Regions from separate parts of the Pseudoalteromonas piscicida genome, predicted to be linked through region 2. Evidence: predicted binding sites of a transcription regulator. Region 2 holds the regulator's gene; the other holds the start of a gene.

Region 1 (15,377 bases), on a different replicon from region 2:
CAGCTGTATACTAAAAACGACCCAAGTTATTCGGGCCGAGTTACGGTCCCCGTCCTTTGGGATAAACAAACGGAGCAAATCGTTAGCAACGAATCGAGTGAAATCATTCGTATGTTTAATAGTGCGTTTAACCAGGTAACGGGAAACGAGACTGACTATTATCCAGAGGTACTACAGCATGAAATCGATGAAATAAACGAATTTGTTTATCACAATATTAACAATGGCGTATATAAGGCCGGATTTGCGACAACGCAAGATGCTTATCATAGTGCGGTAACCGCGTTATTTAAAGCGTTGGATAAGCTCGAAACCAGACTGGCTGCGCAACGTTATCTTGTGAAAGGACAATTAACGGAAGCCGACTGGCGATTATTTACGACTCTCATCCGTTTCGACAGCGTGTATCATGGCCACTTTAAGTGCAACATTAAGCAAATCGAAGATTACCGCAATATTTCTGCGTATGTGCGTGACTTATATCAACATCAAGGTATTGCAGATACGGTTGATTTTTATCACATTAAAAGGCACTACTACTTTAGCCATACGATGATCAATCCCACCCAAGTCGTACCAGAAGGGCCAAGCATTGACTATCAGCGTTTTCATAACCGGAGCGGCATCACGTTATAAGTAACCTAACTTCTTATCCTGAGTTCAGGTTAAGTAATCTTTGTCTTTGTCTTTGTTTCTATTTGGACTAGATTTAATAATGCGTTTGCTGGTAGTTGTCATTTGTACTTAAGTGCAAACGCATTTTAGGTCTTTATGCCTAACAGTCAGGCCACTGTCCAAGGAGAAAATGTGTCTTCTTCCAATATTGCTAAGGGCGCTATTGTACTTATGCTCGCTGTGATGGTGAGTGCTATCTTATATTTTGAAAATAGTATCCATCGCGACCTTAACGAGAGCTTTTACCAGCGGTTAGAGCAGGTTTATACGGCACAAAATAGTATTTATTTGGGAGAGATCGACGACAATCGCCGGTTTCTTTATTTTCTACTAGACACCCCACCAATTCAGGGCATCGCCAGAGCCGAAAAAAACGATGGTATTGACCCTCAAGAAAACACTCAGCTTGATGTCTGGCGGGCACGACTAAGCACGATTTTTAGGTCAATACTATATTCCTATGATGGCATTAATCAGATCCGCCTAATTGATGCCCATACAGGGATGGAAATGGTTAGAGTTGAGCGGCAGTTAGGCCAAGTGATCACGGTTCCTGATAGCAAATTACAAGACAAAAGTAAGCACGACTATTACGTTCGAGCACTGCAACTTCCAGAGCGCACTATCTATTCCACAACCATTAATTTGAATCGAGAACACGGACAAATTGTCACGCCTTTTCAACCAACCAAACGTTTTACTTTACCGACTTACGATATAGATAACGACCTTTTTGGTATACTGATCATCAATACTGATGCCGAAAAAATGATGGACAGAATCGTCTCTCGAGCGCCGGATATACAAAAAGTGATGTTCTTAGGTGCAGATGATTCGTTTATTTATCATCCAGAGTTTTCGCTACGATATAGCAAGGATCTAAACCCAGAAATCAGCTTTAATACTCTGTATCGCGTTACTCCATGGTCCAGTAAAATCCAGCTGGTAGAAGATAAGCAAACGGGTGAACAGTTTTTAGCGTTAATTAGTAAGGTTGAAGGGGCCAACTTTAATAACTTAGAGGCTAAGCTGGTTAATCTCATTCCCTTTACTGCTTATCAGCAAAGCCTTAATGAAAAACGATTAACGACCTATGTTTTGCTAGCCGTTGCTAGTAGTGTCTTTGCCTTAATCTTTTTTGCGTTTTGGCAATATACTAGTAGCTTGCGCACCCTTGATTCTACGCGAGCAGAGTTCAAAGCAATTTTGGATGGTGCGTCTGACGGCGTATTGGGTTTTGATGATAATTTAAAGCTCACCAGCTTTAATGAGTCAGCACAGCGCTTTTTTAAGCAATTAAATAACAGTCGCTTAGGTAGCAACCCACAGTTTCTGCCAGAAGCTGTGCATCAGTTTTTATTTCACTACGCCAATATGGTTTTACAGGGCGAAGTGGTGGAATCTAAGCCATTACAACTAGACTTGAATGCACGTGAAAATATTTGGCTTTCACTTAGCTTATCGCCAATTTACGCACGAAGTGGACGCATTCAGGGGGTGGCATTATTTGTTGAAGACATCACAGCCAAGAAAGAAGCGGAAGCGCAGTTAGTTGGTGCCAATGAGCGACTCGAGCAAGAAGTGAAAGAGCGTACTAAAGAGCTGGTGGATGCGCGAGATAAAGCCGCTAAAGCGTCAGAAGTAAAAAGCGCGTTTATATCCACTATTAGCCATGAAATGAGAACGCCTCTCAATGGGATTTTAGGGTCACTTAATTTGGTGAGAAAAGAGCCAGTTTCTAAGCTCCAGCATAAGTACTTAGAAATGATGGAAACGAGCTCGACTACGCTCTTGTCGTTAATTAACGATGTACTGGATCTGTCGAAGATAGAAGCGGGCAAGCTAGACATTGATAATGAACCATTCAACCCGCTCTCTGTCATTGAGCATGTCGCGCTTTCTATGTCGGCAAAGGCCAAGGAACAGGATATCACTTATATTTTAGACCAAACCGGTTTAGAACACATTGAACTGTGCGGTGATGCGGCGCGCGTTAAACAAATAATTTATAACCTTCTCAGTAACGCGATTAAATTTACCAAAAAAGGACATGTGAAATTGACTGTCACTACTGAGCAACTTGACGACACGGTATGGCTTAAAGTTATTGTGGAGGACACTGGAGTGGGAATTGAAAAGGCTAATCAAAACAAGCTATTTCAATCGTTTAGCCAAGAATCCATTAACACCTCAAACGAGTTTGGTGGTACAGGCCTTGGACTCTCCATTTGCAAGCAGTTAGTTGAAAAAATGCTCGGCCATATTCATTTTGAGAGTGAAAAGTTTAAAGGCAGCAAGTTTTGGTTTGAATTACCATTTTCCAGTGTGCAAACTAAGCCTATCAACGTGCCTGAAGTGTTGGCAGGTAAAACAGTCTCTGTGTTCAGCAAAACAAAACTAGAGTCAGACACTATCGCCAAACTCATTGTCAAATGTGGTGGTGAATACGTTGATAAAGGAGCAAAGAGTGATATATGCATCATTACAAACAAGCAAGATTATATGCAAGTGAAATCGGCTCAAAATCAGTTTGAGAAACTAATTTTGGTAGGGGATGAGCTTCAGCATATTAACGACTCCGATAACATTGTGCATATCTCTTCACCTCTTCGGATTGGAGAGTTTGTCGCGCTATTTGACTTAAACAAAGCAATTAGATTACAGCCTAGCTTGAAGAAATCGGGTGAGACAGTCGCGTTAAGCGGTAACTTGGTCGCAGGCTGTCACTTCTTGGTTGTGGACGATAATCAAATCAACCGGATTGTGGCAAAAGGCATTTTGGAAGGACAAGGGGCTAAGGTGAGTTTTGCCGTTGATGGCCAAGACGCGGTGAATAAACTACTGTTATTTGAGCATCAAGAGGTTGATTTTGATGCTATCTTTATGGACTGTAATATGCCAGGAATGGATGGTTATCAAGCCACAAGAGCAATTCGTCAGGGTCAAGGTGGTGATAAGTACAAAGATGTGATCGTTATTGCGATGACAGCCAGCGCTCTTGCTGGTGAAAAAGAGCGTTGCCTAAATGTGGGAATGGATGAGTTTGTAACTAAACCTGTGGTCATCGAGCGGTTATTTGAAGTGCTAGATACGCTAGGTGTGCATGCTAAAGATGATGATTCTGTGCTTATTCACCCGTTTGAGAGCGTGGCAGAAGTACAAACGAGCCTGCCGATAAATGAAGCTGATGTACTCGAGCGCCTTTCTGGAAATGAAGAATTACTTAAAAAGATGTACACCTTGTTCTTGAATGACTCTGAAAATCAAATGCAACAGCTCAGATTAAGTATTAAAAATAGTAATTGTGACGCATCAGCAAGATATAGCCATGCACTTAAAGGTCAAGCTGGGGATTTAGCTGCAGAAGGACTCTTTGATTTGTTCGATAAAATAGAGACTTATGCGCGAGAACACCAAGCTGGGCAATGTAAATCATACTTGGAGCAGGCGCAAAGTGAATACGATAAAGTCGTAGTATTTGCGAAAAAGCGCGTGAGTGAGCTAGAGTTCGCAGATATCAACAACGGCTAAAGTGAGTGAGGTCTTAGTTCAACAATGACCTTATTTACCATTATTAAATTCTGGGCCAGTCATAATCCATTTGGGTTGCTGTTTTTCCTGCAACAGATTGCCCAAAGCGTTTTTTCACCAGCTCTAAACTCATATCGATACCTGCTGAAATACCCGCTGAGCTAGTAAAATTTTGATCCATAATAAACCTTACGTCTTCAACGACTTCTAGAGAGGGATATTGCTCTCTCAAATCGTCGATATCCTGCCAATGGGTGGTAACTCGCTTGCCATCAATGAGGCCTGCTTCGGCATATAAGAACACACCTGTACAAACTGATGCGCACTGAGAGGTATGATTCGCTGTTTCTGCAAGCCAATTAAGTACGTTGTGATCATTGCAAATTTGGTGATGAATTCCGCCGACAACGATGAGCAAATCAAATTTTGGATGTGAGTAGATACTGTAATGGGGGTTTACACTCATGCCGCCACGCGAGGTTACTGGCACATGACTTGGTGCGACAAGGCTGACGTTAATCGGGGTTTCGATAAATCGCTTTGCGGTGTTGAATACCTCAAACGGACCACAAAAATCTAAACACTCCGCACCGTCATAGATGAAAATGCCAACTTCCATTATTTTCCCCACAGATCAGTTTTTTACTAACTTGGCTGATTTTAGTTAAATTTTCAAGGTAAATTGTAACAACCCATGAAAAAACTCCACATACTGTAGTCTTAGTATCTTTAAGCTACTATGAACTCAAGCTTTTCTGCTCTATCGCAGAGAACCTAGTTTCTCCCGCAAAGCGATTGCACTTTTAGAGACGATCCGTAATATCTTACCCACGATAACAACAAGCGATGAAACAATATGTTCAAACCTTCCATTACATTATTAAGCGCTGCTGTATGTTTAGCCCTTGCGGGTTGTGCTGGCACTGCAGAGCAAATTCAAGAACCAGTAAAATCACTTCAAAGTAAGCAATATGATAACGTGCTTTTGCAGGAGTTTTCAGGACCATATCAAGGCGTTCCTCACTTTGACAAGATGAAACTTGAGGATTTAGAAGCCGCTCTTGAAATCGGTATGGCTGATAATTTGAAAGAAATTGAAGCAATTGCCAATAACCCCGCGAAGCCAACTTTTGAGAATACAATTGTTGCTTTAGAAAGAGCTGGGGCTGCTTTGGATCGTGTTTTTACCTACTACGGCCTTTGGAGTGCAAACATTTCAAGCCCAGAGTTTAGAGAAATCCAATCGCGAGTTGTGCCTAAGTTTTCAGAGTTCAGTTCTAAAATCACCCAAAACCAACCACTTTTTGAACGAGTAAAAGCAGTATACGAAGGTGCTGAATATAAAAAGCTAACGGCGGAAGAGCAGCGCATTACTTGGATGCGTTATAACAGCTTTGCCCGCAATGGTGCGACGTTAAAAGGTGATGACGCTAAGCGCTACGCAGACATTAATCTTGAGCTATCGAAGCTACATACTAAATTTGCAAACAACGTACTTGCGGATGAAGAAAACTATGTGGTTTACCTCACTAAAGACCAGTTGTCAGGTTTGCCTGAGTCGTTTGTTGCGTCGGCAGCGGCCGCTGCAAAAGCACGCGGCAAGGCGGATATGTACGCGATCACCAACTCTCGCTCGTCAATGGATCCATTTTTAACCTACTCAACAGAGCGTGAGTTACGCGAGAAAGTATGGAACAACTACTATAACCGCGGCAACAACGGCGATGAGTACGACAACAAAGCGATTATCTCTGACATCCTAAAGCTTAGACATGAGCGCGTTAACTTACTAGGCTACGATAATTACGCGCAGTGGCGTCTTGAAGATCGAATGGCGAAGAAGCCTGAAAACGCGATGGCGCTGATGAAGAAAGTGTGGCCAGCTGCAATTGCGCGCGTGAAAGAAGAAGTTGCTGACATGCAAGCGATTGCCGATAAAGAAGGCGCTAATATCACCATTAAGCCGTGGGACTACCGTTTCTACGCCGAGAAGGTTCGCCAAGCAAAATATCAATTGGATTCAAACGAAGTTAAAGCCTATTTACAGCTAGACAATTTGCGTGAAGCGATGTTCTATGTTGCAGGCCGTTTGTTTAACTTTGAGTTCACCGAAGTGCCTAAGGGCTCAGTACCAGTGTTCCACCCTGACGTTCGTGTATGGGAAGTAACAGACAAAACCACCGGTGATAATATCGGCCTTTGGTATTTAGACCCGTTCGCACGTAAAGGTAAACGCTCTGGTGCGTGGGCCTTATCATATCGTAGCCATACAACATTTGATGGTAAAACAAATGTGCTTAGCTCAAACAACTCCAACTTTGTGAAAGCACCAGAAGGTGAAGCGACCTTAATTTCTTGGTCAGATGCAGAAACCTATTTCCACGAGTTTGGTCACGCGCTGCATGCGCTTTCATCAAACGTGAAGTATCCAAGTTCAAACTCTGGCGTGCGCGACTACACTGAGTTTCAATCTCAGTTATTGGAGCGTTGGTTGGCGACTGATGAAGTGATCAATCGTTACCTAGTTCACTATAAAACAGGCAAACCTATGCCTAAAGCACTAGTCGAGAAAATCAAGAAGTCAGCAACCTTTAACCAAGGGTTCGCGACGACTGAGTACCTTGGATCGGCTATCATGGATATGCTTTTCCATACCACAGATCCAGACAAAATTGGTGACCCTGTTGCATTCGAAAAGTCTCAGTTAGGTGCGCTAGGCATGCCGGACGAGGTCGTGATGCGTCATCGCACTACTCACTTTGGACATGTATTCTCAGGTGAAGGTTATTCAGCGGGTTACTACGGTTACCTATGGGCTGAGGTATTGACCTCTGATGCAGCAGAAGCGTTTGCTGAAGCGCCAGGTGGCTTCTACGACAAAGACGTAGCACAGCGTTTGGTAGATTACCTATTCTCAGTTCGCAACTCAATGGATCCTGCTGAAGCATATCGCAAGTTTAGAGGCCGTGACGCTGAAGTTGAGGCGCTAATGCGTGATAGAGGCTTTCCGGTAGAGAAGTAAAAAGTTTACTCTGCTATTCGGATAATAAAAAACCCCTGAACTTGATGCCAGGGGTTTTTTATAAAGCTTTAGCTTTTGGATTTCGTGCCGTCACCAAATAGGGATTTAAGGCCGTCGGCAAATTGCTTTATTTGCGCTTTCATCGAGCGTTTTACACTAACTTCAATGCTACCCAAAATCATTCTGCCGTGAATATAAATTCGTGGACGCTGTTTCACCTGTCCTGCAGATGCAAGCGTATTTCTTGTGTTTTCTACTGAACCCATAATATTACGAATATCGGTGACGACGTCGACTGTGTCTGGTACAAAGATTTCGTCACTGCCTAAAATGCAATCTATATAAATATGTACTTCAGGGTGACTAAAAATTGCGTTGCTAAAATCTAATTCCAAGCTGCCAAGGTAGTTTTTTAGGTGGATCTCTTTAGGTACGACCCACTCGCCACTGCGATGGTTGGAACTAAGTATAGAGGTAATGCTTATTACCTCAGAGCCATCTACGTTTGAGGTAAATTTTGGACCCAAACGAGCGGCTTTTTCGCTGTGATATCTTGCATCCGACTTGAGCGGTAAATCAGCACTAAGTGCTGCAATTTGTTCTTGCTCGTTCAGGTTATATGCTTGATCTAGTCGTCTCTCGAATGCATCTGCTGAAAGCTCACCGTGGCTGTAATTTAGAATTAACTGGTCAATCACCTCTTCCCTGACGGATTCGAGAGGTCTATCTTTTAATGGTACAGACATATGGTTGGTTCCGTTCTCTTGATTTGTGGTTAGGGGTGCAACAACCAAGCCAATATTAAATATTATATAAAACAAATGGTTAGTATTTTATAATATCAACTTACTCTATTTATTTACTAATATTTAGTTATACAAAATAGTATTTGGTCAAAATTACCACTCTTAGATGGCTGGCAACGCAGTAGCGCAGGTTCAGTTTGATATTGTCAGTCACTTTGCTATGGTAGTAGGTGTTCGCAAAACAACCAAAGGAGATCAGTTATGGCGAAGAAAAGTGATGTTAAAGCGCTTAAAAAAGAGCTGAAAGCGCGTAAAGCAAAGATTGAAAAGCATGAAGCGAAAATCAAAAAGCTGAAAAAAGCGATTAAAAAGGCTTAAAAGCCATTAGCCCTAACGTAAAGGGATAAGTAAGCGAGCGGTAAATATACCGCTCTTCTTGCGGGTTAGATTAAATCGAAAGGTGGCTATATAGCAACCAAGTTCCCACACAGATTAAGATCACCCCACCAAAGGTTTCAGCTCGACTACCAAGAAACTTTCCTGCCGAGTGCCCAATCATCACACCAATCGTTACCATCATGGTGGTGGCAAGGCCGATGAGCGCAGCGGCGAGCCATATATTCACATCAACAAATGCGAGACTGACACCGACAGCCATTGCATCAATACTGGTGCCAAACGCTGTGATAATGGTTTTTAACCAAGGTTGTTTAGCGTGTTGAGTTGGCGCATCGTCATCACCCTTAAGGCTCTCATAAATCATATGAGCGCCAAGCCCTAACAGTAAGATAAAGGCAATCCAGTGATCCCAAGCCTCGACATAGTCTGCAGCAGATTGTCCTATTAACCAGCCAATCAGCGGTGTACTGGCTTCAATAATCCCAAAAATAAGGCCGATTTTTATGGCTTCGGTAAGCCGAGGTGATTTTAGGCTGGCGCCTTTACCGATTGCCGCGGCAAACGCATCGGTAGACATGGCGTATGCTAACAGTAGCAGGGTGACGAAATTCATTTACATTGCTCCGGTCGGGCGATTTGAGTCCACGACATATCCACACGCCCGACCACAGGTATGGATATATCGATGGTCTCGCCAACCGAGAGGTGTCCGCACCATGGCGTGTGGCCAATTATGTTGATACGGACTCTTCCGAGCATTGGAAGCAGGCTACTCCCCAACGAGTTGCGATAATATCAAGAATTGTTCTAAATAGAAATCTAAGTTTATAGCTAGTTCAACACGATATGGTGAATGAGTTGGCTCCATTTTTTAGTTATTTATCTTACAGCAATACACTAAAGCAGCTCCCTTTTCCTGCTTCAGAAGTCGCGCTGATCCGCCCTTTGTGGTGATGGATAATTTGTTGGCTGAGTGCAAGTCCAATTCTTGAACCATGAGGTTTTGTGGTAAAAAATGGTACGAATATTTTATCAAGTGTGCTGAGCCGTCTTTATACAGACATCGCCAGTCAACAGCGTAGCGCATTAAAAACACAGTTGCTCTCTCACCCAAATATTGTTAGCGTGACGGCAAGTTCGGCGGTACCAACAGAGACCATTGTCGATGCATTTGGGATGGTTAATCCAAAAACACAATTGTCGCAAACCATGCCGACATTGGCAGTAGATGAAGATTATTTTAGCAGCTACAACATTAAGCTACTGAGTGGCCGAGGGTTTAGTCGCGATTTTCCTGCCGATAAGTTCGCGATGCCGAGTGCGGCTGAGCCAAATCCGCGTTTTTCGGTTGTGATTAATGAAAAGGCGGCGCAGAGTTTAGGATTTAGTGCTGATGAGGCTGTTGGTAAAACATTTGAAGTACGATTAACTCGGCATTCAAGCGCTATGGCGACTATTATCGGGGTGACGCAAAACTACTATTTTTCTTCACTTAAAACAGAGATAAGCCCAACGTATCACTTGCTAAGAGAGCATGAAGGCAATTCGATGGCGATTAAATTCCAAGGTGATACAGCGCAAACTCGCGACTTTATAGAGGCCACTTGGCGCAAGCTAGTACCAGAACAAGAAATGGAACTGACTTATCTACAAACTAAATTTGAGCAGATGTATCGCCAGGAAGACAAAGAAATCATTGTGTTTAATTTGTTTTCTATGCTGGCGATTTTCATTGCTTGTTTAGGCTTATTTGGTCTTGCTTCTTTTACCACAAAAAGGCGCACCAAAGAGATTGGGGTACGTAAAGTGCTTGGTGCTTCCGTGATGGATATCGTGATATTGATCAACAAGGAATTCTCAAAGCAAGTGCTGATTGCAAACCTGATAGCGTGGCCGCTTGCGTACTTTGTGATGCAGCAGTGGTTAAACAACTTTGTCTATCGTATTGACCTTTCAATCGTACCATTTTTGATTGCAGCAAGTTTAGCGTTTGTAATTGCTTGGCTAACGGTCGGCTCGTTAACGCTAGTAGCCGCACAAGCGCGACCTGTAAAATCATTAAGATACGAGTAACTGCAACAAAACAGGCCTCATAATGAGGCCTGAACAGAGATAAGTTAAGCGCCAGGACCACATTCCAAGCAGTGCTTGATAATATCTGGGCCAAACTTCAAGTTTGCATTTAGATTCCGCAGTGCCGTTCTTAAGCCTTCTTCTATCACTGGGTGATAGAAAGGCATTTCGAGCATTTGTGGCACGGTCATCTTGCTTTGCAGCGCCCAAGCAAGTAAATGCGCCATGTGCTCAGCAGCAGGGCCGACAAATTCGGCGCCTAAGAATAATCCGGAGCCTTGCTCAGCGTAGACTCGCATATGGCCTTTGTTTTTTAACATCACGCGGCTGCGGCCTTGGTTTTCAAAGCTCACCTCTCCGATGGCGAAGCAGCCGCAATTGCCATATTGCTTTTCCAGTTCTTTATAACTTGCTCCAACCATAGCAATTTGTGGGTCGCTAAATACAGCCGCAAGCTTTGCGCGGCGCAGTCCCACTCTCACATCCGGGTAACGACCGGCATTTTCACCTGCAATTGTGCCCTGATCTGCGGCTTCATGTAGAAGCGGGATCTGGTTACTGGCATCACCCGCAATAAAAATAGGGGCGTTACCAGAGCCATCAAGACATTGCATGGTATGTGGGTCGGCTAGCGGTACGCCTCGGTCATCAAGCTCAAGCGTGGTATTTTCTAGCCCAAGGTTATCAACATTGGGCACACGGCCTGTAGCTGCCAACACATAGTCAAACTGCTCGGTTTGTGGTTTCCCTTGTTTGTCAATGTAGGTAAGCTCGGCTTTGTCACCGACCTGTTTCATGTCTGATACTTTGGCATCAGTGTCGAGGTAAAACTCATCACTGAACACGGTGATTGCGTAGTCTTTGACGATTGGGTCGGTGAGTGGCCCAAGGCCACCGCCGACACCAAATACTTTGACCTTAACGCCAAGTCTGTGTAGCGCTTGACCTAGTTCTAAGCCAATCACGCCGGGGCCAAATACGGCGACAGAGTCAGGTAAATCGTCCCAGTCAAAAACGTTATCGTTAATGACTAAGCGGTCGCCAAAATTATTAAAGGCGCCGGGGTAGCTAGGTCTTGAACCCGTGGCGATAACAAAACGTTTTGCTGTGATCAGGGTATGATCGTCCAACTGTAGCGTATGGCTGTCGATAAATTTTGCACTGCCGCGTAGTTTATCCTGCAGAGGCAATTCGTCGACAGCTTCGACGACAAAGCCAACGAAACGATCTCGCTCACTTTTGACTCTCGCCATAACCGCTTTACCGTCAATTTCAGCGGGTTTTACATTAATACCAAATTTAGGCGCGACTTCAATTTGGTGTGCGGCTTCAGCTGCGGCAATCAGTAACTTACTCGGCATGCAGCCAACCCGTGCGCATGTTGTGCCGTATACGCCAGACTCAATCATCAGTACTTCTGAGGTATATTTTTTGGCATTTCTATAGGCGCTGAGACCCGCTGTTCCCGCACCAATCACGACTACATCGGTGTTTATCTTTTTCATTTTTTGCTCCGAAATCAGAAAGTGGAATACCAATTTACTTAATTAAGAGGTCTATTTGAGGCGAGAAAATCTTGTCGATAACCAGGCAAAAATTTTGCTATTTAGTTGTTCTAAATGAGAAATTTTTAACGCAGTTAGCGTCAGATTTGCTCCTTCAAATTGAGCAAGTATTAAGATAAATTGGTATACTCCCCCATGACAGTCAGTTATTAGCCATCGTGTTGTGTTGAGGGGGAACATTTTGACTTGGTGAGCAAATTCACCAAGTCATGTTGTGGGGGATGAGTGATTAAGCGAAATATTCAGCTAAATCGTCTGAGCCACCGATGTGTTTACCGCCGATAAATACTTGCGGAACGGTTTCGCGCCCAGACAGCGCTTTAAGGCTGGTTAGCGATGCTTGTTGACCAAGTACTAGCTCTTCATATGCCAGTCCTTTTTCTTTTAGCAAGGCTTTGGCTTTTTCACAGAATGGACAGCCAATCTTGCTAATAACGGTAACCGGCTCTGGTTTGATTTGGCGCGGGTTAATGTACTCCAACATAGTATCAGCGTCTGACACTTCAAATGGGTCGCCAGGCTTTTCTGGTTCGATAAACATTTTGTCAATCACACCATCTTTTACCAGCATTGAATAACGCCAGCTGCGTTTGCCAAAACCTAAATCGTTTTTATCAACTAACATGCCCATGCCGTCAGTGAATTCGCCGTTACCGTCAGGTAGTAGTGTAATATTCTGCGCTTCTTGGTACTGTGCCCATGCGTTCATTACAAACGTATCATTAACGGATAAACACGCGATTTCGTCGACACCATTTTGTTTAAATACGCTAGCAAGCTCGTTATAGCGAGGTAAGTGCGTAGACGAACAAGTTGGTGTAAAGGCACCAGGCAAAGAAAATACAACTACAGTTTTACCTTTAAAAATTTCATCGGTGGTGACGTGCTTCCACTCTTCATTTTCTCTAATTGGGAATGTAACCTGTGGTACGCGTTGACCTTCAATATTCTTTAACATTTTGCTTTCCTTCTTAAGTTGATGTAGCCATTATGCCGTGCGCATTTTGATTTGTATAATTGATAGTTAAGGTTAAAGTGTTCAATAAAATTGATTGTTTTCGACTTCAAGTATTTGTATTTTTTAACCTAGCCAATGCCGCTAAGTTGAGATTAGTCAATTTTTATAAGAGCAGGGAATATTTAGATGAAAGCAAATTTTGAATTAATGGCGGATTACAATCGCTGGATGAACGAAAGATTATTTGAAGCTGTTTCGGGATTGAACGCCACGGAATTACACCAAGATCGAGGGGCTTTTTTTGGATCTATTATGGGGTCATTAAACCATATTCTTGTTGCCGATATTATTTGGCTTAAGCGCTATACAGAGCATAGCCATCATGTTGAAGCACTGAACGCTGTTGCAACGATGCCGCTGCCGACAAAACTTGATGCGATGCTGTATGAAGATTTTGCAGCGTTGAGACAGGCAAGGGCGGAAATGGATAGGGTGATTATTGAATTTGCGAATGAAGTCACTGAGGAGGCGCTTGCAGCCGATTTACACTACAAAAACACACAAGGTAAAACCTTTTCTCGCAAGTTTGGTTTTTTAGTGCATCATTTATTTAATCATCAGACACACCATAGAGGGCAAATAACGACATTACTCAGCCAGATTGGTATTGATATGGGAGAAACCGACCTATTAGCTCGGATCCCCACATCATTTGGTTAGTGCTCTGGCTGGTTTTACCGCTTCAGTTATGTCTAGTGTTTTGTGCTAGTGGCTATGAGAAGGGTTGTAAAGCTAGACATTAGCTCTACAGGCCTTTAGAAACCGTGGTCGGTAAAGCCTGCTAAGAAGAATTTCACTCGCTAACTTTTACAATAACTCTGAATAGAGCTCCTCTAGCCATTCATGAAGGTCCTCTATGGAGTCAAAATCTTCGTCTGTTAATTCTTCATACTCTGTTAGTGAAATAAGATTTAAGTCTATAGCCTCCCGAAGTTGGGCTCTGACTTTAATCAAGTCATAAGGGTAGTTTTCTCCAATGCCGACAGCTCTTCTCAAAATACTGGGGTCATAGCTTTCGACATGACAATAAGTTTTTAAAATGGTTCTTAAAGGATCTTCAAGTTTATTCATCGTATATTTACTTCTTTAGTTCAGGGTATAATGTGTGCAATTTAATGTTACCATCTTCTATTAGATATATAGCTTTGGCGTTTCCGTTTGAAAAATCTGTAACCTCGTATCCAGTGGGGGTTTTTCTTGGAAGCTAGTCTAGTTATTCCCCGTACCGCATTTCTGTAGTTATAGCCAAAAATATCTTCAAGCGGTATTTATGCGCTCCTCGTTTATGCCTTCAAAACGACGTTATTGAGCGAATCAAGAAAACCTCGTCCCACATCACACCTGCTCTTCATACCACAAGCCGAATATCGTTGTGGGAGGCGGTTTACCCGCCGAGAAGTTATGCTTTTCTGGTGTGGTGTTGAAGTCGTCTAGGCGTTTAACCGTGGCTTGCATGCCTTCGATGGCGGCGTCAGGGAGTAGTAGGTCGTAGTGCCAACTGGTAGACATATCATCGAGTGAATCGCGCAGACCTTTGACGATGTTTTTAACTTTCGTGGCGGATTGTTTTCCTAGGTCTTGCCAGTTGATGTCTCTTAGGTATTTAACTGGGTCGCCTTTACCGACTTTTCTTTGGGTAAAAAGCCGCAGTACTGCAAGCGCAGCGGAGAGTGATTCTCCGGTATTTTTTTAAGATAACTTTGACTATGGTTGTGGTATGTCTTGGGCTTCTATTTGTGACTTTGTCTTACCACTGCATATCATCTCAACAAAACAGTTGAAAGTTAGCTACCGTGGTTTCTCTAATTAAACATGTAAACGAAAGCAGCAAAAGAAATTTGGTGAGAAGTGTAGGCTAGGAGGATGATTGAACCTAGCCTCACAACATCTATGCATTTAAAGGACTTAAAAAAGTGCTATTGGTTATGGGGTAATTGGTTAGATAGCGCAACGATATCAGCCATAACACGTTTCTCTCCAAGGTCAGCTAGGAAAGCTAAATGTTCCGTGGCTTTAACCTTTTGGAGATTCTCAAGCTTAGGTTCGCCACCAAGGGCAAGAGCTGGCACGAAGCCATAGATCTCTCCATTTTCAAGAGGACCTAGTTTTTCGACAGCACGTTCAAAAAGAGGCTGATCATTGATATCGTCTAAATCAATTTCTGAAGTTGTTTTTATAGAAAAGAAAAGGTCTAGGCTTCTAGTTTCACCTCTACTAACATATTTTTCATTATCAAAGGTCGGGAAAATCATGCCATAACTACTTGTTATTGAAATGCTATTCCCTGAATTCTTTCCCCAGACATAGATCTCACCGAATGCATCTAGTGCAATTACATGGAAGCTGTC
Region 2 (15,377 bases):
TGTCTTTGAGTGTATCAGCAATCGCCGCTAAGGTCTTCAGGTGCTGTTGATTATCACCTTCAGGTACGATGAACGCGACAAAAATATCGACAGGCTGCTTATCTATGGCTTCAAACTGGATCCCTTGTTCGCTGACAAGGACCATTGCAAGGATTTTATCCAAACCTTCAAGTCGACCATGGGGAATAGCAATGCCTTTACCGATCCCTGTGCTGCCTAATTTCTCTCGCGCCATTAAAGCGTCCAAGATAGCATGTTGACTGGCATTCGGAATTTGGCTATGAGCCAGTTCGCTGATGTATTCTAAAATACGTTTTTTGCTATTAAAAAGGACCGCAGCTTTACTGCAGTCCTTGTTCACTAATTCACTTAATTTCATTTTAGTGTCGAGTGAGCTTCTCTTTGTGTTTAATAACTTGACGATCTAGCTTGTCGATAAGGCCATCAATTGCGGCATACATATCTTGATGCTCTGTTGATGCAAATAGCTCGCCGCCGTTTACGTGTAATGTTGCTTCTGCTTTTTGTACTAGTTTCTCGACATCAAGGATCACATGCACGTTATTGATATGATCAAAGTGCCTTTCTAGCTTCGCAAACTTGTTGGTGACATAGTCTCTTAATGAGTCAGTAATTTCTACATGGCGACCAGTTAGATTTAGTTGCATAAGCATTTTTCCTTCTTGGGTTTTACGTCTTATATCAAGCTTTTACGCTGATTTGACGGTGGAATGGCTAGGGATTCACGATATTTTGCAATCGTGCGTCTCGCTACCTTAATTCCTTGCTCAGCTAAGATATCTGCAATTTTGCTGTCACTCAATGGCTTAGCAGTATTTTCTGCAGCTATCAGCTTTTTGATAAGTGCTCTAATTGCTGTAGAAGAGCACTCACCTCCATTTTCTGTACTTACATGGCTAGAGAAGAAATACTTCAGCTCAAATATTCCCCGTGGTGTATGCATGTATTTTTGTGTCGTTACTCGTGAAATTGTGGACTCATGCATCTCAACCATTTCAGCAACATCATTTAGCACCATAGGGCGCATTGCTTCGGGGCCATGTTCAAAGAATGCCTGTTGTTGTTGCACAATGCAATTGGTAACTTTTAATAAAGTATCATTGCGGCTTTCTAAGCTTTTAATAAACCACTTTGCTTCTTGTAAATGTGAGCGAATAAACTGACTATCCGTGCTGGATTTCGCCGTTCTAGACATGGCAGCATAATGGTCGTTTACTCTTATTTTAGGCATAGCATCAGGATTTAGCTCTACGACCCAACGACCTTTTACTTTTTTCACCGATACGTCAGGGATAACATATTCAGGCTCTTCATGAATAATGCTTGCCGCTGGCTTTGGATTAAGACTATGAATTAACGTCATGACCTCTTTGAGGTCCGCCTCTTTAAGGCGCGTTTTCTTTGCCAAAGTTCGATAGTCACGGCTGGCAAGCAAGTCGATATGCTCTGTCAGGATCATTTTCGTTTCGGCAATCCATGGCGTATCTGGAGCGAATTGATTTAGCTGAATACACAAGCATTCTTGTAAACTGCGCGCTGCGATACCGACAGGGTCAAAAAGTTGAATGCGTTTGAGTACGGCTTCGACTTCATCCAGCTCAATAGGCTCTTCGCTATTTTCGTCATTAATGCTTTCTAAAATGTCTTCGCAAGATAAGGTTAAAATGCCTGACAGGTCTACCGCTTCAATAATCGCAATCGCGATAGCTCTATCGGTTGGGCTAAATGGCGTCAGTTCGAGTTGCCACATGAGATAATCATGGAGAGATTCAGAGGTTTCCCCTTGATAAACATTATCGTCATCAGGCAGAGGGCCTGAACTTGCAGCCGGCGCTGCACTCATGTACTCATCCCAAGTGACATCCATGGCAAGGTCATCACTCACAGTGTCTTTGCTCATGGCGGTATCTGAGTCTATTTCATAGTCACTAACAGGCACTTCATCGCCTGAATCTTGATTATCGTCAGCGCTGCTCTTTTCTTGGCCGTGTTGGTCAGCATTTTCGCCGTCAGTATTATCACCTTCTTCCACTTCCAACAATGGATTGCTGTCTAATGCTTCTTGTATTTCTTGTTGCAGATCCAAGGTACTAAGCTGCAGCAAGCGAATGGCTTGTTGCAGTTGCGGAGTCATTGTAAGTTGCTGCCCCATGCGCAGCTGTAATGATTGCCTCATGTATCTCTAACAATCCTTTTTAACAGTTATTAATACTACGTCTTAACTATAGCTTGAATTGTTCGCCTAGGTAGACATCTCTTACGGTTTGATCTGCCAAAACATGTTCTGGCGTGCCTGCAGCGATTAACTCACCATGTGAAACGATGTAGGCCTTTTCACATACGTCCAGTGTTTCTCTAACATTATGGTCGGTGATTAACACACCGATACCGCGGTTTTTTAGGTGCTCTATTATCGTCTTTATATCTAACACCGAAATAGGATCAACACCAGCAAAAGGTTCATCTAACAGGATAAACTTTGGGTTTGCGGCTAAAGCGCGAGCAATTTCTACTCGTCTTCTCTCACCTCCCGACAATGCCATGCCCTGTGAATCACGAATGTGTTGAATATTAAATTCATCTAGTAACTCGTTTAGTTCAGCTTCTCTTTCAACTTTAGATAAGTCTTTTCGAGTTTCTAAAATCGCCATCAAATTTTGATAGACAGTGAGTTTTCTAAAGATTGAAGACTCTTGTGGTAGATAGCCAATGCCGAGTCGTGCACGGCTGTGCATCGGCAGCAAAGTGATATCTTCGTCATCAATCTGAATAAAGCCTTTGTCGCTTGGTACTAGCCCTACAATCATGTAAAAAGTAGTGGTTTTGCCTGCGCCATTTGGTCCCAACAAGCCTACAATACTGCCAGCTTGAACACTTAAGCCAACATTCTTAACGACTTGGCGACCTTTATAACTCTTTGCTAAACCAGTTGCTTTGAGCTCGCTCATTAATTATTACCTTCTTCCTGCGCTTTTTTGTCTTTTGCGTCTTTTTTATCATCCACAGGAACAAGGATGGTTCTGACACGAGAATCTTCCTGATCTGAGCGCTCTGCACTGATCAATTGTTTTTCAATGTCATAAGTGATGACCTGCGCATTTATCTTTTGCCCAGTTTGATTGATTTCCGCATCGCCAGAAATGACTAAGGTGCCCTTCGCAACGTCGTAACGAATTTCATTTGCTTTTGCTTCTAGCAAATTACCATCAGGTTGACGTTCGCTAAAAGTGGCTGGGCTGCCAGTTGCAACAAGCAGCTGTTTATTGGTGCCAAGTTCGGCACGGCGATGTACTTCTAGGCGATCGGCATTTATTTTTCTGTTGCCATGAATAATGACGACATTCTGTTCAAAAATACCGATATTGCTTTGCAGCTGAGCTTGCTGACGGCCAGCATCAATAATGACTTCATTTTGTTCTGCAGCAACTGCCAGAGTAGAACTTGCAAGCAAGCCGATGAAAACTAGTTTGTTAATGATTTTACTGGTCATAATAAATTGTCTTTGTGTGGTTGATGAGTTCGATCACTTGCTTTTGCAGATCCGCATGTAGTCCTTTACCTGTGATCCTAAGACTAGGACCTGTGATAACGACAGGATGTTCCGACTTCATCAATTTTTGCTTAATTTCAACTCGTACATTATCGGCATTGATATCAGTGATCATGGCATTAGGTGTTAAATTCTTTGCCAGTACATTGCCCTCTAATATTAAGGTATTGTTTTCATATAGTGTTGCTTCTAATGCACTTATCTGCCAATTCTGCTCACCGTTGTACAAGGTGAAAATAGGTTTTTCAAAGTGACTAAAGCCAAGGTCTTGATACAATTCCATCTTATCAGCAGTTACCTGATAGTTTAATAAGCCATTTTCACTATAGGTAGTTTGCTGGAGTGTCGTTGCAACATAATCGGGCTTAGCTAACGGTTCATCTTCTTTTGTTGGATCCGTCTTTGATGGATTAAACATGGGTGACCACATCCATACCATTAAAGAGCTAAATATAATGAGTAAGATGACACGCAATACGGTCATGTACTTGATCCTTTGGAAGTTAATAAGTGATGTTGGCTGAGCATGAGAAGATCTGTAAGCTCTCTCACTGCACCAAAACCACCAGGCATCAACGTCGTATAATGAGCGATATGCTTAACAAGTGGATGTGCATCGTTGACGGCAACGGCAAAACCGACTCGTTCCATTACTGGTAGGTCAGGACCATCATCACCAATATACGCGATTTCATCATCACTAAGGTTGAGCTTAGTCTTCAGTTCATCATATGCCACTAGCTTGTTTTCTTGCCCTTGGTAAATATAAGTTACATTTAAACTAGTCATGCGTTGCTGAACTATTTGTGAATGTCTACCTGTGATAACGGCGACTTCGATACCACAATCAATTAAGGCCTTAATACCAAAGCCATCTTTGGTATTAAACGCTTTCAGTTCTTCACCATTATTACCAAGGTATATGCGACCATCGGAGAACACGCCATCAATGTCACAAATCAATAATTTGATTTTCTTTGCTTTTTCCCAAGCTTCAGTTGAAATGGCTTGATATAGATCTTCAAATCGCATTACAGCACTCCTGCTCTAAGTAAATCTTGCGTATTCAGGGCGCCAACTGGAACGTTATTTTCATTTACCACAATCAAGCCATTAATTCGTTTGGTTTCCATGATATTGAGTACCTCAGCCGCGAGCATATCTGCGCGTGCCGTTGTGCTTTTAGCCGTCATTACTTGCGTGATTGGAGTTGTGTGGATATCCACCTTTTGCTCGATAATACGGCGCAAGTCGCCATCGGTAAAAATACCTTGTAATTGCGAGCTTTCATCTACGATTGCCGTCATGCCTAAACTTTTAGCGGACATCTCAAATAATGCTTCTTTAACCGTGCAATGGCTGTCGACCATAGGGATTGCATCCCCTTGATGCATGACGTCAGCAACGGTTAGTAGTAGGCGTTTTCCTAAACTACCACCTGGGTGGGAAAGCGCAAAATCATCAGCCGTGAATCCTCTAGCTTCAAGTAGCGCAACCGCGAGCGCGTCGCCCATTACTAACGTAGCTGTGGTGCTGGCGGTGGGGGCAAGCCCCAACGGGCAGGCTTCTTTCGATACTTTGACACAAAGATGGACCGTCGCATTACGAGCCATCGTAGAATTAGGATTGCCTGTCATGGAAATGACAGGGGCACCTAAGCGCTTAATAACAGGGAGGATTGAGATCACCTCTTGGGTTTCTCCTGAGTTGGAGATCATCAATACAACATCATCTTTGGTGATCATACCCAAGTCGCCGTGACTTGCTTCACCTGGATGAACAAAAAACGCAGGACTGCCAGTACTTGCGAGTGTTGCTGCGATTTTGTTACCGATGTGGCCAGACTTGCCCATACCAATCACAATGATCCGGCCTTGGCAGCCAAACATAATCTCACAGGCTTTTGCAAATTGCTGATCAACAAACTGTTGCACTTCTTCTATTGCTGCAAGTTCAGTAGCAAAAACTTGATTTGCAGAGTCAATAAATGGGTTCGTTGTCACTAGGCTTCCTTAAATGATGTAGTAGATGTAACCGACGAAGCTTGCGACAAGTATACCGCCTTCCAAGCGGTTAATGCGGCGTTTACCTGTCAAGCTGAGGCTCATTAGGATAAGCAGCAGAGTCGCACCAAGCATAATAAAGATATCACGTGAAGCAATATTGGCGTCGAGGACGGATGGGTTAATGATCCCAGCAATTGATAGCACTGCCAATATATTAAAGATGTTCGAACCGATAATATTGCCAAGCGCTAGATCGTCTTCCTTTTTAAGTACGCCAGCAACACAGGCTGCAAGCTCAGGTAAACTAGTACCAACGGCGATAATGGTTAGTCCTATTAACAGGTCACTCATGCCAAAATATTTGGCTATATCAACCGCAGCGCCAACTAAATAGTCCGCGCTAACAGGTAGTAAAACCATACCCACGATGAGCCAGAAAACGGCTTTTTGAGTCGGAATATTGTTTGGAACTTCTTCACAAGCTTCACTTACAAATGGATCCTCGCTATCTCCGCCACCACGCTTCGTGATGATGATAAGTGCGAGAAGAAAAGCGGCGAAGCCTACTAATAATAAAACACCTTCGACGAAGCTGAAGTGGTTATCACTAACGATATACCAAGCTGCTAATGAAACGATAACTAACAGCGGCATTTCGCGGCGTAAAATGCCGGAGCCTACGGAGAGTGGTCTTAATAATGCTGTGAGACCCAAAACGAGTAAGATATTGGCGATGTTAGAACCTATGGCATTGCCCACAGCGGTGTCTGTTTTATCTGCAAGAGAGGCTTGCGCAGCAACCATCATTTCAGGCGCTGAAGAACCCATGGCTACAATAGTTAAGCCAACAATTAATGTCGGTACACCAAAGTTTCGTGCAAGCGCGGCCGCACCAAAAACAAAGCGGTCAGCACTCCAAACCAGTGCAATAAAGCCCAAAACGAGAATAACAAACGATAAAACCATGAACCTCTAGCCAATAGGATTGAAATTTCGATAGATACTACCAAAAGCGCTCTGGAAAGTATAAGCAAACCGTTACATTTCACTACTTACAAAATTTTACCAAAACGATTTTCCATCTTGTTTGAAAAAAAAGTATCATACTTGGATGAATATAGTCTGGATCTGGAGAGCGACTTGTCGCAGTCAATTGTAGAAATCAAGGATGTAACCTTCTCTCGGGGTGAAAGGATCATCTACAAAAACATGAGCTTTTCCGTACCAAAAGGCAAAATTACCGCAATAATGGGACCGAGCGGCATTGGTAAAACCACCATGTTGCGATTAATTGGCGGTCAGCTAAAACCTGATAGCGGTGATATTCTTTTTGCAGGAAACAGTATCCCTAACATGTCACGAGCAGCCTTATACCAAGCGCGAACGCGCATGAGTATGTTATTTCAAAGCGGCGCCTTGTTTACCGATATGAGCGTGTTTGATAATGTGGCTTTTCCTCTACGCGAGCATACCGAACTATCAGAAGATTTAATCCGTTTAGTGGTGCTGATGAAGCTCCAAGCGGTTGGCCTTCGTGGCGCAAAAGATTTAATGCCGGCAGAGCTTTCTGGTGGTATGGCAAGACGTGCTGCATTGGCACGTTCTATTGCGCTTGATCCTGAATTAATAATGTACGATGAACCTTTTGCAGGTCAGGATCCGATTTCCATGGGGGTTCTAGTTCGGTTAATCAAGTCTCTTAATGAAGTATTGGGGTTATCGTCACTGATAGTAACTCATGATGTTACCGAAGTGCTGAGCATTGCCGACCATGTTGTTATTATTGCTGAGCAAGGTGTAATTGGTACAGGCACCCCTGAACAGATGCTTGAACACGAATCTCCATTAGTGCAGCAGTTCTTACAAGGTTTGGCGGATGGACCTGTGCCATTCCATTTTAAAGCGCCTGATTATCAGCAAGCACTGTTGCAAGGAGAGTGAGTATGGTCGACTTTTTACAAAAACTAGGCCACAAAACACTTAGCCGTTTTGCTGCGCTTGGCCGTGCTACAACAATGCTTTTTGGTGCGCTATTTAGCTTACCTAATTTCCGAAAAGGCACGCCGCTTTTGATAAAGCAACTTTACATGGTTGGTCATCAATCGTTGTTGATTATCATGGTGTCCGGTTTATTTATCGGTATGGTATTGGCGCTACAAGGCTATACCGTGTTAGTCGGATATGGCGCTGAAGATAGCCTTGGACCTTTGGTTGCGTTGAGTTTACTTCGAGAGCTAGGTCCCGTGGTAACCGCACTCTTATTTGCAGGGCGTGCAGGCAGTGCGTTAACTGCAGAAATTGGTTTGATGAAGGCTACGGAGCAATTATCCAGTTTAGAAATGATGGCGATAGATCCGCTTAAGCGCGTCGTAGCCCCTCGTTTTTGGGCCGGTTTTATTAGTATGCCGTTACTCGCATTGATATTCTCTGCGATCGCTATTTTAGGCGCACACTTGGTGGGTGTTGATTGGTTAGGCGTAGATTCAGGTAGCTTCTGGTCAATTATGCAATCGCAAGTGTCGTTTCAACAAGACATCTTAAATGGTCTTATTAAGAGTTTCGTATTTGCACTATTAGTAACTTGGATCGCGCTATACAAAGGCTATGACTGTATTCCTACTTCTGAAGGAATAAGTAAAGCGACGACAGAGACGGTAGTACATTCTTCACTGGCTGTACTTGGCTTTGACTTTGTATTAACAGCGGTTATGTTCTCAAGTTAAAAGGTTTTAAAAATGAATACACGGAAAATAGAAATTTTAGTTGGGTTGTTCGTGGCATTGGGCATTGCTGCATTCGTTATGTTGGCGCTTAAGGTGGCTAACTCAGGCTTAAGCGGAAATGGTGAGACTTACACCTTACACGCTAAATTCGAAAATATCGGCTCGTTAAAAACCCGTGCCCCAATTAAGGTGGGCGGTGTTGTGATTGGCCGTGTCGATGGGATTTACATTCATCCGCAAGAGTTCGTGCCTGTGGTATCAATGAGTTTGGATAGAAACTATGAGTGTCAGTTTTCCGATACTTCTTCAGTTTCTATTTTGACGTCGGGCATTTTGGGTGAGCAATATTTAGGTATTTCCCCCGTGATTGCCGCTGAATCAGCAAAGCAAAAATGCCTTGGTCAGGAAGTGACGAGTGAGGATAGTGTCGATCTTGAGTCTCTTTTTGGTGTTGAATCAAAAGCGCTAAAAGACGGTGACATGATCACAGATACGAAATCGGCACTTGTGTTAGAAGAGTTAATTGGTCAGTTCCTATTTAATCAAGGGAGCGAGTAAATATGTTAAAGAACGTCTATGCAAAATGTCTGACTCTATTTGTAGCATTGATGGCTACCACATTGGTACAGGCAAAAGAGGTGGACTCAAGCGATCCTTATAAAATGGTAGAGCAAGTCGCGGCGCAAACTTTTCAGCGTGTGACGAAAGATCAAAGCATCATCGAAAAGGACAAAGAGCACTTACGCGTTATCGTGGAAGAAGAGCTTATGCCTTACATCGATTATAAGTATGCTGCGTACCGTGTCTTGGGTTCGTATATTCAAACCGTTCGGAATATGGATAACGCAGAAGAAAAGGCTGCTGCAGTAGAGCATATTCGTGAGTTTATCGATGTGTTTAGAAACTATCTTATCGCAACTTATGCAGGGGTATTTACCCAATATAAAGATCAAAAGGTAGAGTTTGGTGAGCATCGCCCATTTGAGAATGAAGGCGTGGTGGTTGTTAAAACCAAAATTGTAGAGCCTGGTAAGCCTGATATCAAAATTGATTTTAAAGTTAGACGCGGTCAAGACGGTGACTGGCGCGCTTTTGACATGATGGCGGAAGGCATTAGTTTACTAGATGCCAAACAGTCGGAGCTACATGGTATTTTGCGCCAACAAGGTATTGAACATGTGATTCAACTGTTAGATAAGAAGAGCAAGCTACCAGTGCAATTTAGAGGGGATGATGGTGACGCCTAGTATTTCATTCACCGAAAGTAAAGGTGAAATCGTGTTAACTGGTGAACTTACGAGAGCGAGTTTACCAAGCGCACTGAAACAGTCGACCATCGTTCAAGTGTTGAAAAATGCACAATCAACCGTCTATTTTAACCTTTCTGAGGTGACAAGGGTTGACACCGCGGGCTTAGCTTGGTTAATTCACTCTTTAGGTCAATTGAAACAGCGCGACATTCGTCTCGAGCTGAAAAATACGCCTGAACAACTGCAAAATTTAATGGAGTTGGGTCAGGTGACAACCCTATTTGAGTGAGTCTAATGGAAACAAATCAAGTCGAAACTTTATTGAGAGATGCACTATCGCTTGACGAGATCATCGTCAAAGCTAACGGTAGTCACTACGAAGTCATTGCTGTTGGAACGTGTTTTGACGGATTAAGAAGGCTGAAAAGAGAACAGCTGATCTATGGCCCACTGATGGATACTATTAAAGACGGCACCATGCATGCTGTTAGCATCCGCGCATTCACACCAGATGAATGGCAAAAAGAGCGCAAATTTATTCTTCCACAATAACGGAGTGCCGCAATGGATCAGTTTGTTATCCAAGGTGGCACCACTTTAGCCGGTGAAGTCACTATTTCTGGGGCTAAAAATGCAGCCCTTCCTATTCTTTTCGCCGCTCTGCTTGGCGATGGTAAAAGCCGTTTTTCTAATGTACCGCACTTACGCGATATTGGTACCACTGAAGCCTTATTAAAAACACTGGGCGCTGAAGTTGAGTGGGATGGCGATATCTTAGAAATCAATGGTGCAACGGTAAATAGCGTGCTCGCACCTTATGAACTCGTTAAGCAAATGCGTGCATCTGTATTGGCGCTGGGCCCATTAGTCGCTAGATTTGGTCAGGCGCAAGTATCCCTACCGGGAGGTTGTGCTATCGGTGCTCGTCCAGTCGATCTGCATATTTCGGGTCTTGAGAAAATGGGCGCTAAGATCAAAGTTGAGAATGGTTATATCCATGCGGTAACAGACGGTCGTCTTCGTGGCGCTGAGATCTTTATGGAAACCGTCAGTGTTGGTGCAACTGAAAACTTACTGATGGCTGCAACCCTCGCCGATGGTAAAACTGTGATAGATAATGCGGCTAGAGAGCCTGAGATTATCAACTTAGCGGAATGCTTAGTTGCTATGGGGGCAAAGATCAGCGGGGCAGGCTCTAGCCGAATTGAGATAGAAGGCGTTGAGCGTCTTAATGGTTGCGAGCATAAAATTCTTCCAGATCGCATCGAAACGGGAACCTTTTTGGTTGCTGCTGCAATGGCAAAAGGCGAAGTGCTTTGTAAAAACACGGATTATCATAGTCTTGAGCCAGTGCTTGAAAAGCTACGAGCTGCTAATGCTATTGTTGAGATAAATGAAGACAGTATTTATGTGGATATGCGTCAACGCGCTTTGAAAGCCGTTAATATCAAAACCATGCCACATCCAGGTTTTCCAACAGACATGCAAGCTCAGTTTACTGCATTAAATGTGGTGGCTGAAGGGAGTGCGACAATCACAGAAACTATCTTTGAAAACCGTTTTATGCATGTGCCAGAGCTGCAGCGCATGGGCGCGAATATTCGTTTAGAAGGCAATACCGCAATCTGTGGTGAGACTGAATCATTATCAGGTGCGCAGGTAATGGCAACCGATTTACGCGCATCCGCGAGTCTTATCCTAACGGGTATTGTTGCCACAGGCGAAACCGTTGTTGACCGCATCTATCACGTTGATAGGGGTTATCAGAAGATAGAAGATAAGCTAAGCCGTTTAGGTGCAAATATAAAACGCCGTAAAACCTGAGCTTAATTATTCTGAATAGAAAACGAAAAAGCGTCCACTGGGACGCTTTTTGCTTAACCTTTTTGCCTAATATAATCCAGTTTCGAGTTCAGCAACTTCCACTGTAATAGTGAGGCGTTGACCACCTCTGAGTACTTCAAACTCGAGTTTAGTACCAGGCGCGGTATTGCCAATCGTCTTCAGTGTCCTTTGCGGATTAGTCACAGGCTCTCCACCTACTTTAACCACAATATCGTGCTCTTTCATGCCAGCTTGCCATGCGGGACCCAGCGGGTCTAATTCACTCACAGCAAGGCCGACAATAGGCGTGTAGAGATCCCTCACGCGCTTCCCTGTATTATCTACCGGTGTGCCTCTAAAGCCAAGATAGCCTCTGATCACTCGGCCATCCATAATGAGCTTATGCATGACGTCCAGTGCAAGATCATAAGGGATCGCAAAAGAGATACCTTGGATATCAATATTCAAACGCGTGCGAAACTGTGCCGAGGTAATGCCAACTAGCGCGCCATTAGAATTGACAACGGCCCCACCTGAGTTACCAACATTAATTGCCGCATCCATCTGCAATAAATTATTGAACTGGCTTTCAGTGAGTGCTTGTTTGCCTGTTGCACTGATAATACCTTGAGTAATGGTTTGTCCAATGTTCAATGGGTTACCAATTGCGAGCACCACATCTCCGACACGCGGTGAGTAGTCATGATCGATAGGAATGACAGGCAAATTCTCTGCTGGAATTTTTAATAAAGCTAAATCTGTAATAGTGTCAAAGCCTATCAATTGCGTATCGCTATACTGACGGCCGTCAGGAAGAAGCACGATGATTTGATCGGCATTATTCACCACATGATAGTTTGTTAGTATGTAGCCGTCTCGACTCATAATCACACCAGAACCAAGCTCTCTAACGGTGCTTTGGCGCTGATATCTTGGCTGATTGCTAAAGCCCTCGGAAAAAATCGTCACGACCGCTGGAGCCGTTTTTTCTACTGCATCAGCAAAACTCATATGGTGGGCCTGAATATGTGGGGCCTCAAGTTTTGGCAAATTATCCCTCAACTCAGGATTAAACCAAATGATGATAAAAGCGATCCCAAGTCCGGCAAGTAGCGGTGGAAAAATGAATTTAATTAATTTGAACACAAGAGCTTATATTTATCGTTATCTAATACTGCTAATAATGACACAAAAAAAAACACAGCGACAAGTTTCGCTGTGTTTCATTTGTAATATTTATTGATTTCGTTATTGAATGAGGTAGAAAACAGTCTCGCGACCACGTTTAATTCCAAGCACGATATTGCCTTTAATACCGTTAATTAGCTTAGACATTTCTTTGACGCTAGTGACACGTTTACGATTCACTTGCATGATCACATCACCTTCTTCAAGGCCAACACGTGCCGCTGGTGAGCGGGGCTCTACTGAGGTAATGACGACACCTTCGTTGCCGTTGCGCTCGCCACTCTCTAGTACCGCGCCTCGTAGGTTTGGATGTACATCCTCTGCATTCGCCTGTTCTTCTTGCTTACCACCAAGCTCTACGTCGATAAACTTGGTTTTGCCATCACGGTAGACACCAAGCCTAACTTCACGACCCTCACCCATTGTAGCCACTTTACCATGGAGTTCATTGAAGCTCTCAATATCGTCGCCGTTTAGGCTAACAATGACATCATTAGCTTTCAGGCCCGCTTTATCTGCTGCTGAATCTTCCACTACGCGCATGACATAAGCACCGCGCTTAACATCAAAGCCTTGTGCTTTGGCAAGGCCTGCGTCTAAGGTACGACCCAAAATACCTAATGAACCGCGACGAACTTCTCCGTACTCAACAATTTGATCCACTAGGTTTTTCATCATGTTTGACGGAATAGCAAAACCGATGCCCACATTACCACCTGAGGCGCCTAAAATAGCGGTGTTGATACCAATGAGCTCACCATTTAGGTTAACTAGTGCACCACCTGAGTTACCTTGGTTGATTGCCGCATCTGTTTGGATAAAATCTTCATAGCCTTCTATATTTAAGCCGCTACGACCTAGCGCACTGATTATTCCTGAGGTGACTGTATGACTTAAACCAAATGGGTTACCAATAGCAACAGAAAAATCACCCACTCTTAACTTGTCTGAATTAGCTAGCTTGATTTCTGTTAGGTCTTCGCCGTCGATTTGTAGTAATGCAATATCAGATTCGGCGTCGCTACCGATTAATTTAGCCTCAAACTCTCTGCCATCCTTTAAGGTGACGAGCATTTCGTCTGCATCATCAATAACGTGATTGTTTGTAACGACATAGCCTTTATCTGCATCGATGATTACACCTGAGCCCAAACCACTAAAGGGGCGTTTTTGGCTACGAGGTTGCGGTTGTCCAAAGAAAAAGTCGAATGGGTCGACGCGGCGACGCACTTCTTTGGCGCCTTTTACTTGGATACTAACAACGCCGGGGGCTACCTTTTCCAGCATCGGCGCTAGTGTTGGTAATTGTTGACCGTCTACGGCAACAGGAAGTTTGGCCATGCTTTGCTGCGGTAACAGCAATAAGCTAGAAGAAAGTAAAGCGGCCGATAACAAAGATAGTTTAAATTTCATAGTCGTGAAGTACTCCGCTATTAGCGTTAATATAAGTCATAAGAGGCTGATAATTAGCCTCTTATTAGGGCCTGTTGACCTTTGCTGTTTGACTTTTGTTCCCCTGAGTGGGCTTTGGTCGCGGCGCTCGACTTACCGCCTAGTAATCTAAGCAAAAGTTGAGCAACAATGAACAAAGCGCACTCAGGAAAACCCAAAGGGCAGCGCTTGATTGGCATTTCTACTGTGTTATCGCCTGACTTACATAGAAAAACTATGCTACACAGGCTCTGCCTTGTATAAATACCAATCAAACTGCTGCAAAAGCAAACTCGAAAGATCAATAGGCCCTAGAATCAATAACTTCTTTTAAAGACTATGGGGTCAACAAAAAGTTTCATCAAGAGGCTTTAATTTGCTCACTTTCTTTTTTTTGCCCAGAAAATAACCCAGTTTCACCTTCGGCATAGTCACTTGGTGGTACTTCAAAACTTGGGTCTTGTTTACGTCTTCTCTCTGGACGTGCTTGAAGAGAAGCTTGTAGTTGTTCTGTGGTTTCTTTCGAGAAAAAAGGATCAGCAGGATGAGATGGGCGATCTTGTGTGAGTAGCTGATTGGTTTCTTCCACATGGGTAAGCAGTTGCTGATAGCTATCCTGCATTTTATTTACTAGCTTTTTGGTGCTAGTAAGGTGATCTGATACGTCTTGACGATATTGCTCAAGGTCGTGTTTAGCTTGTTGTGCTTGAACTTCCAGTTCGTCGTGTTTGAACTGCTTTTTCGTTACAAAGCCACCTAAAAAGAATGCAGCAATGGCAACAATGATCAGTAATCCAAGCCAAGTAACGGTAGTCATAGGTTTCTCCCTGTGTGCCTCAACGGCAAATAAAATTAAAACTCTGTTAGAGTTCAATATACGCTGTGAATACAGTCGTGTTAATATAACCTACAAACAAATCGTAAAAAAATATTTAAGTCGATGACGCCTTGGGAAAAATATCAGCAAGATCTAGAACGTGATGATTTTCAATATGACAGCGCGCAAGAAAATGCAGTAAAGCATTTACAGCGACTGTATGACGACCTTATCAATCAGCCGCCAGTCAAACAAAACTTCTTCTCGCGCTTGTTTGGTAAAGCTGAGCCGCCAAAAGTGAAAGGGTTATACTTTTGGGGCGGAGTAGGGCGTGGTAAAACTTATCTAGTTGATACTTTCTATGATGCGTTGCCGACGGAGCGTAAAATGCGGGTGCATTTTCACCGCTTTATGCATCGTGTTCACGCAGAGCTAAAAAAGCTTAATGAAGTGAAAAACCCTCTGGAAAGCATCGCTGACACGTTCAAATCTGAAACCGACATCATCTGCTTTGATGAATTTTTCGTTCAAGACATCACTGATGCCATGTTGCTAGGTGGATTGATG

The links. The regulator sigma-54, encoded in region 2, starts transcription at its own class of promoters, with help from an activator protein. The targets are predictions, from matches to a motif close to GTTGGCACGNNNNTNGNNT.
Region 1: the regulator sigma-54 is predicted to act here: its motif matches at 8,010-8,028, upstream of B1L02_RS21205 (LiaF domain-containing protein).

The regions. Positions count from the first base shown of each region.
Region 1 covers NZ_CP021647.1:611,133-626,509, forward strand. Annotated here, with positions in the region: gene B1L02_RS21185 (glutathione S-transferase family protein) at 1-636, shown strand, start outside; gene B1L02_RS21190 (ATP-binding protein) at 808-4,206, shown strand; gene B1L02_RS21195 (DJ-1/PfpI family protein) at 4,250-4,825, opposite strand; gene B1L02_RS21200 (M3 family metallopeptidase) at 5,063-7,228, shown strand; gene B1L02_RS21205 (LiaF domain-containing protein) at 7,297-7,974, opposite strand; gene B1L02_RS21210 (manganese efflux pump MntP family protein) at 8,423-8,986, opposite strand; yybP-ykoY riboswitch at 9,021-9,163, opposite strand; gene B1L02_RS21215 (ATP-binding protein) at 9,258-9,401, opposite strand; gene B1L02_RS21220 (ABC transporter permease) at 9,379-10,446, shown strand; gene B1L02_RS21225 (dihydrolipoyl dehydrogenase) at 10,491-11,951, opposite strand; gene B1L02_RS21230 (glutathione peroxidase) at 12,241-12,969, opposite strand; gene B1L02_RS21235 (DinB family protein) at 13,156-13,689, shown strand; gene B1L02_RS21240 (hypothetical protein) at 13,837-14,100, opposite strand; gene B1L02_RS23895 (hypothetical protein) at 14,365-14,538, opposite strand; gene B1L02_RS21250 (GAD-like domain-containing protein) at 14,946-15,377, opposite strand, start outside.
Region 2 covers NZ_CP021646.1:3,685,292-3,700,668, reverse strand. Annotated here, with positions in the region: gene ptsN (PTS IIA-like nitrogen regulatory protein PtsN) at 1-379, opposite strand, end outside; gene hpf (ribosome hibernation promoting factor) at 381-668, opposite strand; gene B1L02_RS17020 (RNA polymerase factor sigma-54) at 698-2,197, opposite strand; gene lptB (LPS export ABC transporter ATP-binding protein) at 2,244-2,969, opposite strand; gene lptA (lipopolysaccharide transport periplasmic protein LptA) at 2,969-3,511, opposite strand; gene lptC (LPS export ABC transporter periplasmic protein LptC) at 3,501-4,055, opposite strand; gene kdsC (3-deoxy-manno-octulosonate-8-phosphatase KdsC) at 4,052-4,603, opposite strand; gene B1L02_RS16995 (KpsF/GutQ family sugar-phosphate isomerase) at 4,603-5,574, opposite strand; gene B1L02_RS16990 (calcium/sodium antiporter) at 5,584-6,543, opposite strand; gene B1L02_RS16985 (ATP-binding cassette domain-containing protein) at 6,718-7,518, shown strand; gene mlaE (lipid asymmetry maintenance ABC transporter permease subunit MlaE) at 7,521-8,300, shown strand; gene mlaD (outer membrane lipid asymmetry maintenance protein MlaD) at 8,313-8,858, shown strand; gene B1L02_RS16970 (MlaC/ttg2D family ABC transporter substrate-binding protein) at 8,861-9,547, shown strand; gene B1L02_RS16965 (STAS domain-containing protein) at 9,534-9,839, shown strand; gene B1L02_RS16960 (BolA family protein) at 9,845-10,102, shown strand; gene murA (UDP-N-acetylglucosamine 1-carboxyvinyltransferase) at 10,115-11,374, shown strand; gene B1L02_RS16950 (trypsin-like peptidase domain-containing protein) at 11,441-12,520, opposite strand; gene B1L02_RS16945 (DegQ family serine endoprotease) at 12,623-13,975, opposite strand; gene B1L02_RS16940 (YhcB family protein) at 14,355-14,810, opposite strand; gene zapE (cell division protein ZapE) at 14,934-15,377, shown strand, end outside.